DNA from 3 places in the Bradyrhizobium sp. CB82 genome. Region 1 is predicted to be linked to each of the others. Evidence: predicted binding sites of a transcription regulator. Region 1 holds the regulator's gene; each other region holds the start of a gene.
What was found. Region 1 encodes HrcA, which represses chaperone genes, less so after heat shock. Its sites were predicted from a motif close to GTTAGCACTCNCNNNNNGNGAGTGCTAAC; they were not measured.
Positions count from the first base shown of each region.

Region 1 (4,197 bases):
CGCGCCCGCTTCGCGCAGGAGGCCGCGATGCAGATCCCGGGCATGCGCGAGTCCAGAATCACCATGTCCGAGCCGATCCGCGTCAACGGCCAGCCGGCGATCGAAACCCGCCTCGACGGCGTCAGCGGCAAGGACAAGACAGCGGTCACGGTGGTGCAGTGGATCCGCTTCGGTGGGGGTACGTCGCTGCGCATCATCGCCAGCGCCCCGCGCGATCAGTGGTCGGAGGCGTTCACCCGCTTCCGCGCGGTGCGCGACGGCATCCAGCCCAAGAGCTGACCAAAGCCGGCCGTATTTTCGGGCTTTTGTTTGTACACAAATGGAACTACGCTTGCCTCCCTGGTTCATTCCTGGAGGGACGTACGATGCTGGATCGGCGCAAAGTACTCGCGGGCGTTTCCACTGTTGCTCTCGCGAGCCTCGTTTCAAGCAAGCTCTGGGCAGCGTCGGCGATTAAACCCGACGATGCCTCCGCACTGCTCGTGATCGACGTGCAGAACTGCTTCCTGCCCGGCGGCAGCCTCGCCGTGAAGGAAGGCGAGCAGGTGGTGCCGGTGATCAACAAGATCGCAAAATCGTTCGCCAATGTCGTGATGACGCAGGACTGGCACACGCCGGGGCACGTGTCGTTTGCGTCAGTCCATTCCGGCAAGAAGCCGTTCGAGACCATCGACCTGCCGTACGGCAAGCAGGTGCTGTGGCCCGATCATTGCGTGCAGGGCACCGACGGCGCCGCGCTCTCGAAGGACCTGTCGATCCCGCAGGCCGCGCTCATCATCCGCAAGGGTTTTCACAAGGACGTCGACAGCTACTCGGCTTTCATGGAAGCCGACGGCAAGACCACCACGGGGCTCGCCGCTTACCTGAAGTCGCGCAAGATCAAGCGCGTGTTCGTCGCAGGGCTCGCCACCGATTTCTGCGTAGCCTGGACTGCGCTCGACGCGCGCAAGACGGGCTTCGAGGTCTATGTGGTGGAAGACGCCTGCCGCGGCATCGACACCCAGGGCTCGCTGGCAAAGGCCTGGGCCGACATGGCGAAGGCCGGCGTGAAGCGGATCCAATCGGGCGATATCGCGGTGACGGCGTAAGCTACCTGACCCTCATGGTGAGAAGGCGCGAAGCGCCGTCTCGAACCATGAAGGCCGAGATGCAGCAGCGGGGCCTCCATCCTTCGAGACGCCGCTAACGCGGCTCCTCAGAATGGGGGTCTCGTGTCGTGCGCGTGGCGAGGCGCGGCTTACGCCGCGTTGTTCGGCTCGTTGGTGTTGGCGGCGGCTGCCGCCTTGGCGCCGCCCTTGGCGACCCCGACGAGAGCCGGGCGCAGCACGCGCTCGCCGATGGTGTAGCCGGCCTGCACGACCTGCACCACGGTGCCCGACGGCACCGACGGATCGGGCACCTCGAACATCGCCTGCTGGAAGTTCGGATCGAACTTCTGGCCCTGCGGATCGAACTTCTTCACGCCGTGCTTCTCCAGCGCGTTGAGCAGCGAGCGCTCGGTGAGTTCCACGCCCTCGATCAGCGCGGTCAGGCCGGGATCGGCATTGGCACGCGCCTCGGCCGGCACCGCATCGAGCGCACGCTGGAGGTTGTCGGCGATATCGAGCACGTCGCGCGCAAAACCGGTGATCCCGTAGAGCCTGGCGTCGGCGACCTCCTTGGTGGTGCGCTTGCGCAAATTCTCCATCTCGGCCAGCGTCCGCAGCATCCGGTCGCGCGCTTCGGCGGCTTCCTTCTGCAAGGTCTCGACCGAACCGGGCTCCGGATCGTCGGGCATCACATACGGCTTCGACACAACGGGCTCGCCGGTCGGCGCGGTCGTGTCTTCGGGTTGCCGGTCTTGATCGGTCATCGGCTGCCTTCTCGAACTGGTCTCAAGGGATTTTTTCTCGACCGGGATATCGTGCTTCGCAGCGCGAAAATCAAGCGCCCGTGATCAGGCGAAAACGGGTGTCAGCCACCCAGGAGGCGGCTGACGATGCGGGCGGCATAGTCTACGGTCGGGATCACGCGGGCATAATTCAGCCGCGTCGGCCCGATCACGCCCAAAACGCCGACGATGTGACCGGCGGCATCCCGATAGGGCGAGATGATCGTCGAGGAACCCGACAGCGAGAACAGCTTGTTCTCCGAGCCGATGAAGATACGCACGCCCTCCGCGGTCTCGGCACGCCCGAGCAGGTCGATCACGCCGCGCTTGGTCTCGAGATCGTCGAACAACAACCGCACCCGCTCGAGATCCTCCAGCGCATGCAGGTCTTCCAGCAGATTGGCGTGGCCGCGCACGATGAGCTGGCGGTCCTCGCTCTCGCCGCCGGACCAGCTCGCGATGCCCGCCGAAATGACCTTCTGGGTGAGCTGGTCGAGCTCGGCGCGTGCCTGGCCCAGTGCGGTTTCCAGCTCGAGCCGAGCCTCGGCCAGGGTGCGGCCCCGGATACGGGCATTGAGGAAGTTGGAAGCCTCGGTGAGCGCCGAGGAGGGAACCCCGGGCGGCAGCGTCAGCACGCGGTTTTCGACCTGGCCATCCTCGCCGACCAGGATCACCAGCGCCCGCTCGGGTTCCAGGCGGACGAATTCGATATGTTTCAGCCGCGCATTGGACTTCGGCGTCAACACCACGGCCGCGGCGCGGGTGAGGCCCGACAGCCGCGTCAGCGCCTCCTCGAGGACCGCCTCGACCGATTGCGCGTGGCCGACAGTGGTGAGCTGGCTCTGGATCGATTGCCGCTCGGCCTCGTTGAGCTCGCCGACCTGCATCAGGGCGTCGACAAAGAAGCGCAAGCCGAGTTCCGTCGGCAGCCGGCCGGCGGAGGTATGCGGGGCGTAGATCAGGCCGAGCTGTTCCAGATCGGCCATGACGTTGCGCACCGAGGCCGGCGACAGCGGCAGCGCGATCAGGCGGGAAATATTGCGCGAGCCGACCGGCTCGCCGGTCGCCAGATAACTTTCGACGATTTGACGAAAGATGTCGCGAGAACGCTCGTTGAGCTGGGCGAGGCCCGCGCGCGGCGCGATCAGATGAATCGGATCGTGATGGGCCACAGACGGTAACTCCTCTCAGATGCACATAATTTGTCCATCCGGAAGGCCCCTGACAAGCGCGTCTTTGGCCGGAGCGGGGAAAAGCCCTTGCCGGGCCCCCTTCCCGCTCCTACAAGCACCGCGAACAGCCTTTTCCCTGCGAGTTTTGGAGGATTTCCCATGCGGCCAAGCCGCCGTGCGCCCGACGAATTGCGCCCCGTGACGCTGGAGCGCGGCGTGGTCAAATATGCGGAAGGCTCCTGCCTGGTAAAATTCGGCGACACCCATGTGCTGGTCACCGCGACGCTGGAAGACCGCCTGCCGCCCTGGCTGAAGGGCCAGGGCCGCGGCTGGGTCACCGCCGAATACGGCATGCTGCCGCGCGCGACCTCGGAACGGACGCGCCGCGAGGCTTCCGCCGGCAAGCAGAGCGGCCGCACCGTCGAGATCCAGCGCCTGATCGGCCGCTCGCTTCGCGCCATCGTCGATCTCGAAGCGCTCGGCGAACGCCAGATCACGGTCGATTGCGACGTGCTCCAGGCCGACGGCGGTACGCGCACGGCCTCGATCACCGGTGCCTGGGTCGCGCTGGCCGACTGCATCAACTGGATGAAGACGCGCAACATGATCAAGGCCAACGTGATGCGCGATAACGTCGCCGCAATCTCCTGCGGCATCTATCAGGGCACGCCGGTGCTGGATCTCGACTACGCCGAGGATTCCGAAGCCGAGACCGACGCAAACTTCGTCATGACCGGCGATGGCCGCATCATCGAGGTGCAGGGCACCGCGGAACGCGAGCCGTTCACGCAAGACGAGTTCCTGTCGTTGATGGCGCTGGCGCGCAAGGGTGTCGCGCGTCTCGTGGACTTGCAGAAAATGGCGGTGGCGTAGTCAATAAGCCATGCACCGGCGAATCACAGGCAAGCTGATCATCGCGACCCATAATCCCGGCAAGCTTGCCGAGATGCGGGAGCTGCTCGCGCCACACGGCGTCGAGGCGGTCTCGGCCGGCGAGCTTGGCCTGCCCGAGCCGGAGGAGACCGGCAAAGATTTTCGCAACAATGCCGCGATCAAGGCGATCGCCGCTGCGAAGGTTATGGGGCTTCCGGCCTTCGCCGATGATTCCGGCATCGTGGTCGATGCGCTCGACGGCGCGCCCGGAATTTACAGCGC
Region 1 is NZ_CP121650.1:206,964-211,160, reverse strand. Features, by position in the region: gene QA640_RS00960 (hypothetical protein) at 1-279, shown strand, start outside; gene pncA (bifunctional nicotinamidase/pyrazinamidase) at 366-1,088, shown strand; gene grpE (nucleotide exchange factor GrpE) at 1,238-1,852, opposite strand; gene hrcA (heat-inducible transcriptional repressor HrcA) at 1,954-3,042, opposite strand; gene rph (ribonuclease PH) at 3,202-3,915, shown strand; gene rdgB (RdgB/HAM1 family non-canonical purine NTP pyrophosphatase) at 3,926-4,197, shown strand, end outside.

Region 2 (4,197 bases), on a different replicon from region 1:
AGAGGCATGGCTCATCGTGGCTGGTTTCTTACTGCGCCCGGGCTTCGGCGTTGTCCGGGACGATCTTCGTATCGATGCCCTGTGGCGGGTGCACGATGATGGCCCGTGTTTCCCCGGTCGGCGCATCAAGAGCCAGGAATACATCCTCTGGCGCCGGGTGGCGGGCGGGCTCACGCGCGAACGCCAGATTAGGCTTATAGCCGGAGAGATCGACAGAATCCGCAGCGGCAAGGCGCCCGACGAACTCGTGCGTTTGGCTGGATCCTTAGAACTGATCCACCACGACACCAAGGCGGAACTGGTGCGTTGCTTCTGCGACACCGCGGTGACGCTTGCACGGGCCAAGCGACACTGCGCTCCTTATCTTGCGGCGCTCGGGCTCCTGCTCAACCGAACTCCGCTCTACGCAGGGCCGGAGACTGTTGTCTCGCCCGATCTCGTCGAGCACGCGTATCAGGCTTTCCAGAGCTTCGATTGGACTACGCCCGAGTTGCTCGACCTGCAGATTCTGTTCCTCCGGGCCGCGCGCGTCGTCGACGATCGGAGCCTGGACCTACCCATGCCTTTGCGCGGCATGATTGCCAGCAAGCTGGAGAAATCCGGCGTCCCTGCGCTGCAGACCGCAAAAATCAAAGGGTTCGTTCCGATCGGACGATCCGACCGCGCCAGTCTGTACGACGAGGCACTCCCTCCCGGTCTGATCCTGATCGAATAGTCATGCGCGAGGCCCGCGCCGCTATCCGCTTTGCTACGGACCACGGCCACGAACCTTTCGATGATGGTTTTGTGTGAGCGAGCTTCTTGGCTCACTCAAGATACACGACTTCGACAAAAGAGCAGATTGGCCGTCCAGTAAGCATCTTTTAAATTTGGTCCAGCGCCGGCTTAGCGGCTTTGGCGGCAAGGCCAACTCCTCGCGCGCAAGACAGGCGCCAAGCGGGATAGCTGCCGTCAACCGAAATACTGTCCAACGATAGCCATGAACGCCGGCAAGCTTGGGCGGGCCAACCAATCGGACACCATGGCCTCTAGCTCTAACGCCAGTATCACCAAGAAAGCTCGCACGAAGGCCGAGGCGGATTTTGCCACTTGGCTTATGATGGCCAAGCTCGGTGGTTTTGATGACCTTCCACCAAACGCACAGAGCTTTCTGACCAACTATCGAACCCGACTCGAGACGATGACCGAGGCCGAGTCCACGGCCCTGGCTGTTCGCGGGGTCTATAGCGCTTATTACAGTGAGATGGGAGGCGTGGGCGCGGCGCCGGAACCAAAGGCTCGCACGCCAACGACAGGTGGCAAAGTCGCGCGTTCCCAGAGACGGCCTACACCTCAGCTCGGGCTATCTGCTGCGCGCCATTCGACGAGGCCCATAATCCGAAAGTCACTCACGGCACTGCTGATTTTCGTGTGAGCATGGTGGCACTGATTGTCGCATATAGATTTCTGACGCAGTAACACCACCCCCGGATTGGGTGCAGCGAAGAAGTGACGCTGATCGTAACCGCGCGGCTCGCTAAATTTCTCTGCCGTGCCCCCCTCCACCTCTAGCAGCGAACCGCTTCGTATGACCTCCGCATCTACAAAGATGCGACGTCCGCTTTTCCCCTGACAGCGGCGAATAGCGGACACCCCAACCGCTGATTGGGCCAATGGGCGACATGGGTCGAAGCCCTTGCACCCAAGTCTCACAGGCTTATGTGAGGAGCGGCGAGCACTCGCTCATTGCGACTGCCAATCCAGCAATAATCACAAAAGCTAAGGAGGATCGCATGAAATTCCGTCCGCTTCACGACCGCGTCGTGGTCAAGCGCATCGAGGCCGAACAGCAGACCGCAGGCGGCATCATCATTCCCGATACGGCCAAGGAAAAGCCCTCCCAGGGCGAAGTCATCGCCGTTGGCCCCGGCGGCCGCGACGAGAGCGGCAAGCTGATCCCGATCGACGTCCAGGTCGGCGACCGCGTGCTGTTCGGCAAGTGGTCGGGCACCGAGGTCAAGATCGACGGCCAGGAGTTGTTGATCATGAAGGAGAGCGACATCATGGGCGTTCTCACCGATGTCGCCGGCTCCAAGAAGGCGGCCTAACGCTGACCGCCGCAAACGCTCACCCAGGAGGAGCGCCTGCCGGTGCTGCCTCGCAGGTGAGAGACCATTTCAATTCAGGGAGGACAAATATGTCAGCTAAAGAAGTAAAATTAGGCGTCGATGCCCGCGACCGCATGCTGCGCGGTGTCGAGATCCTCGCCAACGCCGTGAAGGTCACGCTCGGTCCGAAGGGCCGCAACGTCGTCCTCGACAAGTCGTTCGGCGCGCCCCGCATCACCAAGGACGGCGTTGCCGTCGCCAAGGAGATCGAACTCGAGGACAAGTTCGAGAACATGGGCGCCCAGATGGTGCGGGAAGTGGCGTCGAAGGCGGCGGATGCTGCCGGCGACGGCACCACCACCGCGACCGTGCTGGCCGCCGCGATCGTCCGTGAAGGCGCCAAATCGGTTGCCGCCGGCATGAACCCGATGGACCTCAAGCGCGGTATCGACCTCGCCGTCGACGCCGTCGTTGCGGACCTCGAGAAGAACTCCAAGAAGGTCACCTCCAACGACGAGATCGCCCAGGTCGGCACCATCTCCGCCAATGGCGATGCGGAAGTCGGCAAGTTCCTCTCGGATGCCATGAAGAAGGTCGGCAACGAGGGGGTCATCACCGTCGAGGAAGCCAAGTCGCTCGAGACCGAGCTCGATGTGGTCGAGGGTATGCAGTTCGACCGCGGCTACATCTCGCCCTACTTCGTCACCAACGCTGACAAGATGCGCGCTGAAATGGAAGACGCCTACATCCTCATCAACGAGAAGAAGCTCTCCTCGCTGAACGAATTGCTGCCGCTGCTCGAGGCTGTGGTGCAGTCCGGCAAGCCGCTGGTCATCGTCGCTGAGGACGTCGAGGGCGAGGCGCTCGCCACGCTCGTGGTGAACCGTCTGCGCGGCGGCCTGAAGGTCGCGGCCGTGAAGGCTCCGGGCTTCGGCGATCGCCGCAAGGCCATGCTCCAGGACATCGCGATCCTGACCGGCGGCCAGGCAATCTCGGAAGATCTCGGCATCAAGCTCGAGAACGTCACGCTCAACATGCTCGGTCGCGCCAAGAAGGTGATGATCGACAAGGAGAACACCACGATCGTCAACGGCGCCGGCAAGAAGGCCGACATCGAGGCGCGCGTGGCCCAGATCAAGGCGCAGATCGAGGAGACCACCTCGGACTACGACCGTGAGAAGCTCCAGGAGCGTCTCGCCAAGCTCGCGGGTGGCGTCGCGGTGATCCGCGTCGGCGGCGCGACCGAGGTCGAGGTGAAGGAGCGCAAGGATCGCGTTGATGACGCGATGCATGCGACCCGCGCGGCGGTCGAGGAAGGCATCGTTCCAGGCGGCGGCGTCGCCCTGCTCCGTGCCTCCGTGCATCTCAAGGGCATCCGAACCAAGAACGACGACCAGAAGACCGGCGTCGAGATCGTGCGCAAGGCGCTGTCGGCACCCGCCCGCCAGATCGCGATCAATGCGGGTGAGGACGGCTCCGTCATCGTCGGCAAGATCTTGGAGAAGGATCAGTATTCGTTCGGCTTCGACAGCCAGACCGGCGAATACGGCAACCTCGTCACCAAGGGCATCATCGACCCGACCAAGGTGGTTCGCGTCGCGATCCAGAACGCAGCCTCAGTCGCAGCGCTGCTGATCACCACCGAGGCCATGGTCGCCGAGCTGCCGAAGAAGGCCGCTGCCGGCTCCGCGATGCCTCCGGGCGGCGGGATGGGTGGCATGGACTTCTGAGACCAACCGTTGCGCGCACAAGAGAAAAAGGCCCAGCGATGCCGGGCCTTTCCACATTAGCTACCGGTCCAACTCGACGACAACAGTGGATGGAGGTGCCCCATCAGCAGGGGGGCCAAGCCGAGGCACATTTCGCTGATCGTATTTTCGCCGAGCGTGGCGTCCGCTTAGGGCGCGCGGCAATGATCTAACCTCGGCTAGATGAAGCGCCACCCGAAGGCATACTTAACGAGGGAGACGACAGTGGCAGCCTCTCCGTTCCGGGTCAGACTCGGAAGAGCTTATATTGAGCACTTTTTGTCCGCTTCGACCTGCAACGCTGACCGACCAAAGAGCCTACTCCTCTCAAGGTTAGAGCTTGGACAAGCCTTGCACTTGCT
Region 2 is NZ_CP121651.1:210,196-214,392, forward strand. Features, by position in the region: gene QA640_RS44805 (hsp70 family protein) at 1-715, shown strand, start outside; partial or broken gene QA640_RS44810 (hypothetical protein) at 1,022-1,458, shown strand; gene groES (co-chaperone GroES) at 1,773-2,087, shown strand; gene groL (chaperonin GroEL) at 2,177-3,817, shown strand.
Region 2: a site for HrcA is predicted at 1,711-1,739, ahead of groES (co-chaperone GroES). Genes of this name have one in related genera too.

Region 3 (4,197 bases), 1.2 Mb from region 1:
GCGCAGCGAGTTCAACGATCACGGCCGTGTCGAGGACCTTGCCGGCAAGGTCCTTGATCAAGACCTCGTTCCCAGATTCGGCGAGCTCATTGGCCTTGGCGAGAGCTTGCTTTGCGGAGGAGGCGACAACCACGATGGCACCGTTGCCATTTTTCGAATACACCTGATATCCTACGTCGCTCATCGCCCCTCGCTCACGATGATCTCTAGCGGCCTTCCAGATCGGCGCCTAGTGCAAACGAGACACAGCTTGCACGTCCGGAATATATCGGGGGTCACGCGCTTGCCTGCAAAGGATCTCCTGGCCGGCCGTCGTGCGATAGAGTAGGGGAGTAGAAAAATGCAGCAGGCCCTCCAGAGGATGCCTCCTCAGTAACGGCTTCACGCTTAAACTTTCATTTTGATCGGATCGTTGTTCGCCGGCCTCTTGGATTTGCAGTGAACGGTGCCGTAGCTGGGCGGAACCGAAGGTCACTGTTCTTGCAGCCCGCGAGGTGCAGGAATAATCTTAGTTAGAACAGCTCAAACGATAGAAGCGACGCCGGAAAGGAAGGAGGCGAGCAAAAAAAACCCCGGCATTGCTGCCGGGGTTTCGCATTTCGTTGGGAGCGTCGGGCTTTAGAAGTCCATGCCACCCATACCACCCATGCCGCCGCCAGGAGGCATGGCGGGGCCGGCAGCTGCCTTCTTCGGCAGCTCGGCGACCATGGCCTCGGTGGTGATCAGCAGCGCCGCCACGGAGGAGGCGTTCTGGACCGCGGTGCGCACGACCTTGGTCGGGTCGATGATGCCCTTGGAGACAAGGTTGCTGTACTCGCCAGTCTGCGCATCGAAACCGTAGGAGTACTGGTGATTCTCTAGCACTTTGCCGACCACTACCGAGCCGTCTTCACCGGCGTTGATGGCGATCTGGCGAGCCGGCCAGGACAGCGCCTTGCGCACAATCTCGACACCGGTCTTCTGGTCGTCGTTCTTGGTGCGCAGGCCCTTGAGCGCTTCGGTGGCGCGGAGCAGGGCAACGCCGCCGCCCGGCAGAATGCCTTCCTCGACGGCTGCGCGGGTCGCATGCATCGCGTCATCCACGCGATCCTTGCGCTCCTTCACCTCGACCTCGGTTGCGCCGCCGACGCGGATCACCGCGACGCCGCCTGCGAGCTTGGCGAGACGCTCCTGGAGCTTCTCACGGTCGTAGTCCGAGGTGGTCTCCTCGATCTGCGTCTTGATCTGGGCCACGCGCGCCTCGATGTCGGCCTTCTTGCCGGCGCCGTTGACGATCGTGGTGTTCTCCTTGTCGATCATCACCTTCTTGGCGCGGCCGAGCATCGAGAGGTTGACGTTCTCGAGCTTGATGCCGAGATCTTCTGAGATGGCCTGGCCGCCGGTCAGGATCGCGATGTCCTGCAGCATCGCCTTGCGACGATCGCCGAAGCCCGGAGCCTTGACGGCCGCGACCTTCAGGCCGCCGCGGAGGCGGTTCACGACGAGGGTCGCGAGCGCTTCGCCTTCGACGTCTTCAGCGACGATGACCAGCGGCTTGCCGGACTGCACCACGGCCTCGAGCAGCGGCAGCAATTCGTTCAGCGAGGAGAGCTTCTTCTCGTTGATGAGGATGTAGGCGTCGTCCATCTCAACGCGCATCTTGTCGGCGTTGGTGACGAAGTAGGGCGAGATGTAGCCGCGGTCGAACTGCATGCCCTCGACGACGTCGAGCTCGGTCTCGAGTGACTTGGCTTCCTCGACGGTGATGACCCCCTCGTTGCCGACCTTCTTCATGGCGTCCGCCAGGAACTTGCCGATCTCGGCGTCGCCATTGGCCGAGATGGTGCCGACCTGGGCGATCTCCTCGTTCGAGGTGACCTTCTTCGAGTTCTTCTCGAGGTCCGCAACGACGGCCGCGACCGCGAGGTCGATGCCGCGCTTTAAATCCATCGGGTTCATACCAGCGGCAACCGACTTGGCTCCCTCGCGCACAATTGCGGCTGCAAGCACAGTCGCCGTTGTGGTACCGTCGCCGGCGGCGTCCGCCGCCTTGGCCGCGACCTCGCGCACCATCTGGGCGCCCATGTTCTCGAACTTGTCCTCGAGTTCGATCTCCTTGGCGACGGCAACGCCGTCCTTGGTGATGCGGGGAGCGCCGAACGACTTGTCGAGGACGACGTTACGGCCCTTCGGTCCGAGTGTGACCTTCACGGCACTGGCGAGGATCTCGACGCCGCGCAGCATGCGGTCGCGGGCATCGACGCCTAATTTGACTTCTTTGGCTGACATATTGGTTTCCCTGAGTTGTCTTGGTCTCATCTCACCCTTGGCGGGGCGCCCGCAGGCGCTCCTCAGGGATGAGCGGTGCGAGCAGTGGAATTAGGCGGCCTTCTTGCTCGAAGACAGGTCGGTGAGAACGCCCATGATGTCGCTCTCCTTCATGATCAACAGCTCCTGGCCGTCGACCTTGACCTCGGTGCCCGACCATTTGCCGAACAGCACGCGGTCGCCGACCTTCACGTCGATCGGGATCAACTTGCCAGCCTCGTCACGGCCGCCGGGGCCAACGGCGATGACTTCACCCTGCGAGGGCTTTTCCTTGGCTGTGTCTGGAATGATAATGCCGCCAGCGGTCTTCTCTTCGGCGTCGACGCGCTTGACAACGACGCGGTCGTGAAGTGGACGGAAATTCATGCAGTCCTCCTAAGTATTTGCACGAGTGGACGGTCCTGAATTGCTAGCAATCGAGGCCCGCGAGTGCCAGCGCAGCTTGAAATAGGACAGTGGTTTTACGGGAGCAAGGGTTGGTAGCAAAAAAAATTGGCGCCAGCCCCCGCACAGTGGATGCCGCTGAACGCCGCGCTCATGACGTTGGTGGCAAATTGTGAGACAGCCCACGTGTGGGCGGAGAATGCGCCCGGAAAGTGGGGCTCCCGTCAAAGAGCTGTTCGAAGATAGCCGTATTAGAAAGCCGTTCTCTGGACGGAAGGAAATCACCTCGATGGTCGATTTTCGGGTCCCTCATCCCCTGGTGGACAATGCCGGGGACATTTCGCTGGAGCATCAGCTTCGGATGGATGGCGACACCCGCCGCTGCTATCCCATCCGATAAACGAGGCGGCAAGAGACCGGGCCGCGACGCTCGGTATTGTTGAGGTAAGCAACTGCCTGATGGTGCTTGGCCCTACACGGTCCGACAAGTGGACGAACAATAGCGCGGGTGAATGGCAGCGAGCAGACAAGCCTGCGCTTTATCTTGCGAAGGCTGAGGAGAGCGATCGCAGGTATGCCGAAAGCTCGGCACGTGTAGCAAATAGGACGCCCGATTGGGAGGACGACTACGACTTCATGCAGGCCAGGCAAATCCGGCAGCGAGAGAGGGGCGTTGAGGCTGCTCTCTCCCGCAGACTTGCGACAAATTGTTCGTAAGACCGTATGGTGCGCCCCGATAGGGCCTATTACCAGTGGAGGAAGGATCCGCCCAGAGAGTTGTCGATTGATCTGGTAGCTAACGAGCGGCAATCGGACGATCGAAGCCTCGTGACAAAGATCGCTTTTGGCGGCCGAGCAATCCGGCGGGCCGTAACGTGAGTGAGGCCTGAGCACGCCTCGAAAGTCACAAAGTGAAGCCGTTCAGATCAAATTTTGACCTCTACCACGAGCTTCCCAATCCTCGATCCGAGCTTACACAGGACATCGTTTGGACCAAAGGCGCGCAGGTAACCGCAAAATTCCGTATTTCATGGGGGCGATCCTCGCCGGCGGATGGAGGCCTAGTGATGACTCGACGAGCGAAATGAAAATCGGGATCGGACTGCAACTATGCGCGGGCGAAATCGATCAGCGTGTCTTTGCCCGCACAGCTGGGGCCAACAACGAGAACCAGGTGGCCGCGCGCAGAGGTCATCGGCTCATGCCGCGTTTTTGAGGACGGGGCAGCTCCCCAAGGTAAACTGGGACCGCACGACAAAATCCGCGCTAGAATGTTCCTGAACAAAGAGGGAAAGAGCATCGATGGTGCAGTCTTCGCGGCAACGGGCCGAAGACCGCATCCAACTCTCTCTGCACGTCGGGCCAGCTTTCGGCGGAAACGCGATCGGTCAGGGTCATGTCCAAGCTGAAGCGATCGAAGACGCAAGGATAGCCCCATCACACGAGATGAGTCGTCTCAGTCTCGTCGAGTGGCTGCGCAAATGCCGCTGAAACTCGCCCTGGCTC
Region 3 is NZ_CP121650.1:8,226,072-8,230,268, reverse strand. Features, by position in the region: gene QA640_RS39285 (hypothetical protein) at 1-184, opposite strand, end outside; gene groL (chaperonin GroEL) at 619-2,268, opposite strand; gene groES (co-chaperone GroES) at 2,359-2,673, opposite strand.
Region 3: a site for HrcA is predicted at 2,716-2,744, ahead of groES (co-chaperone GroES). Genes of this name have one in related genera too.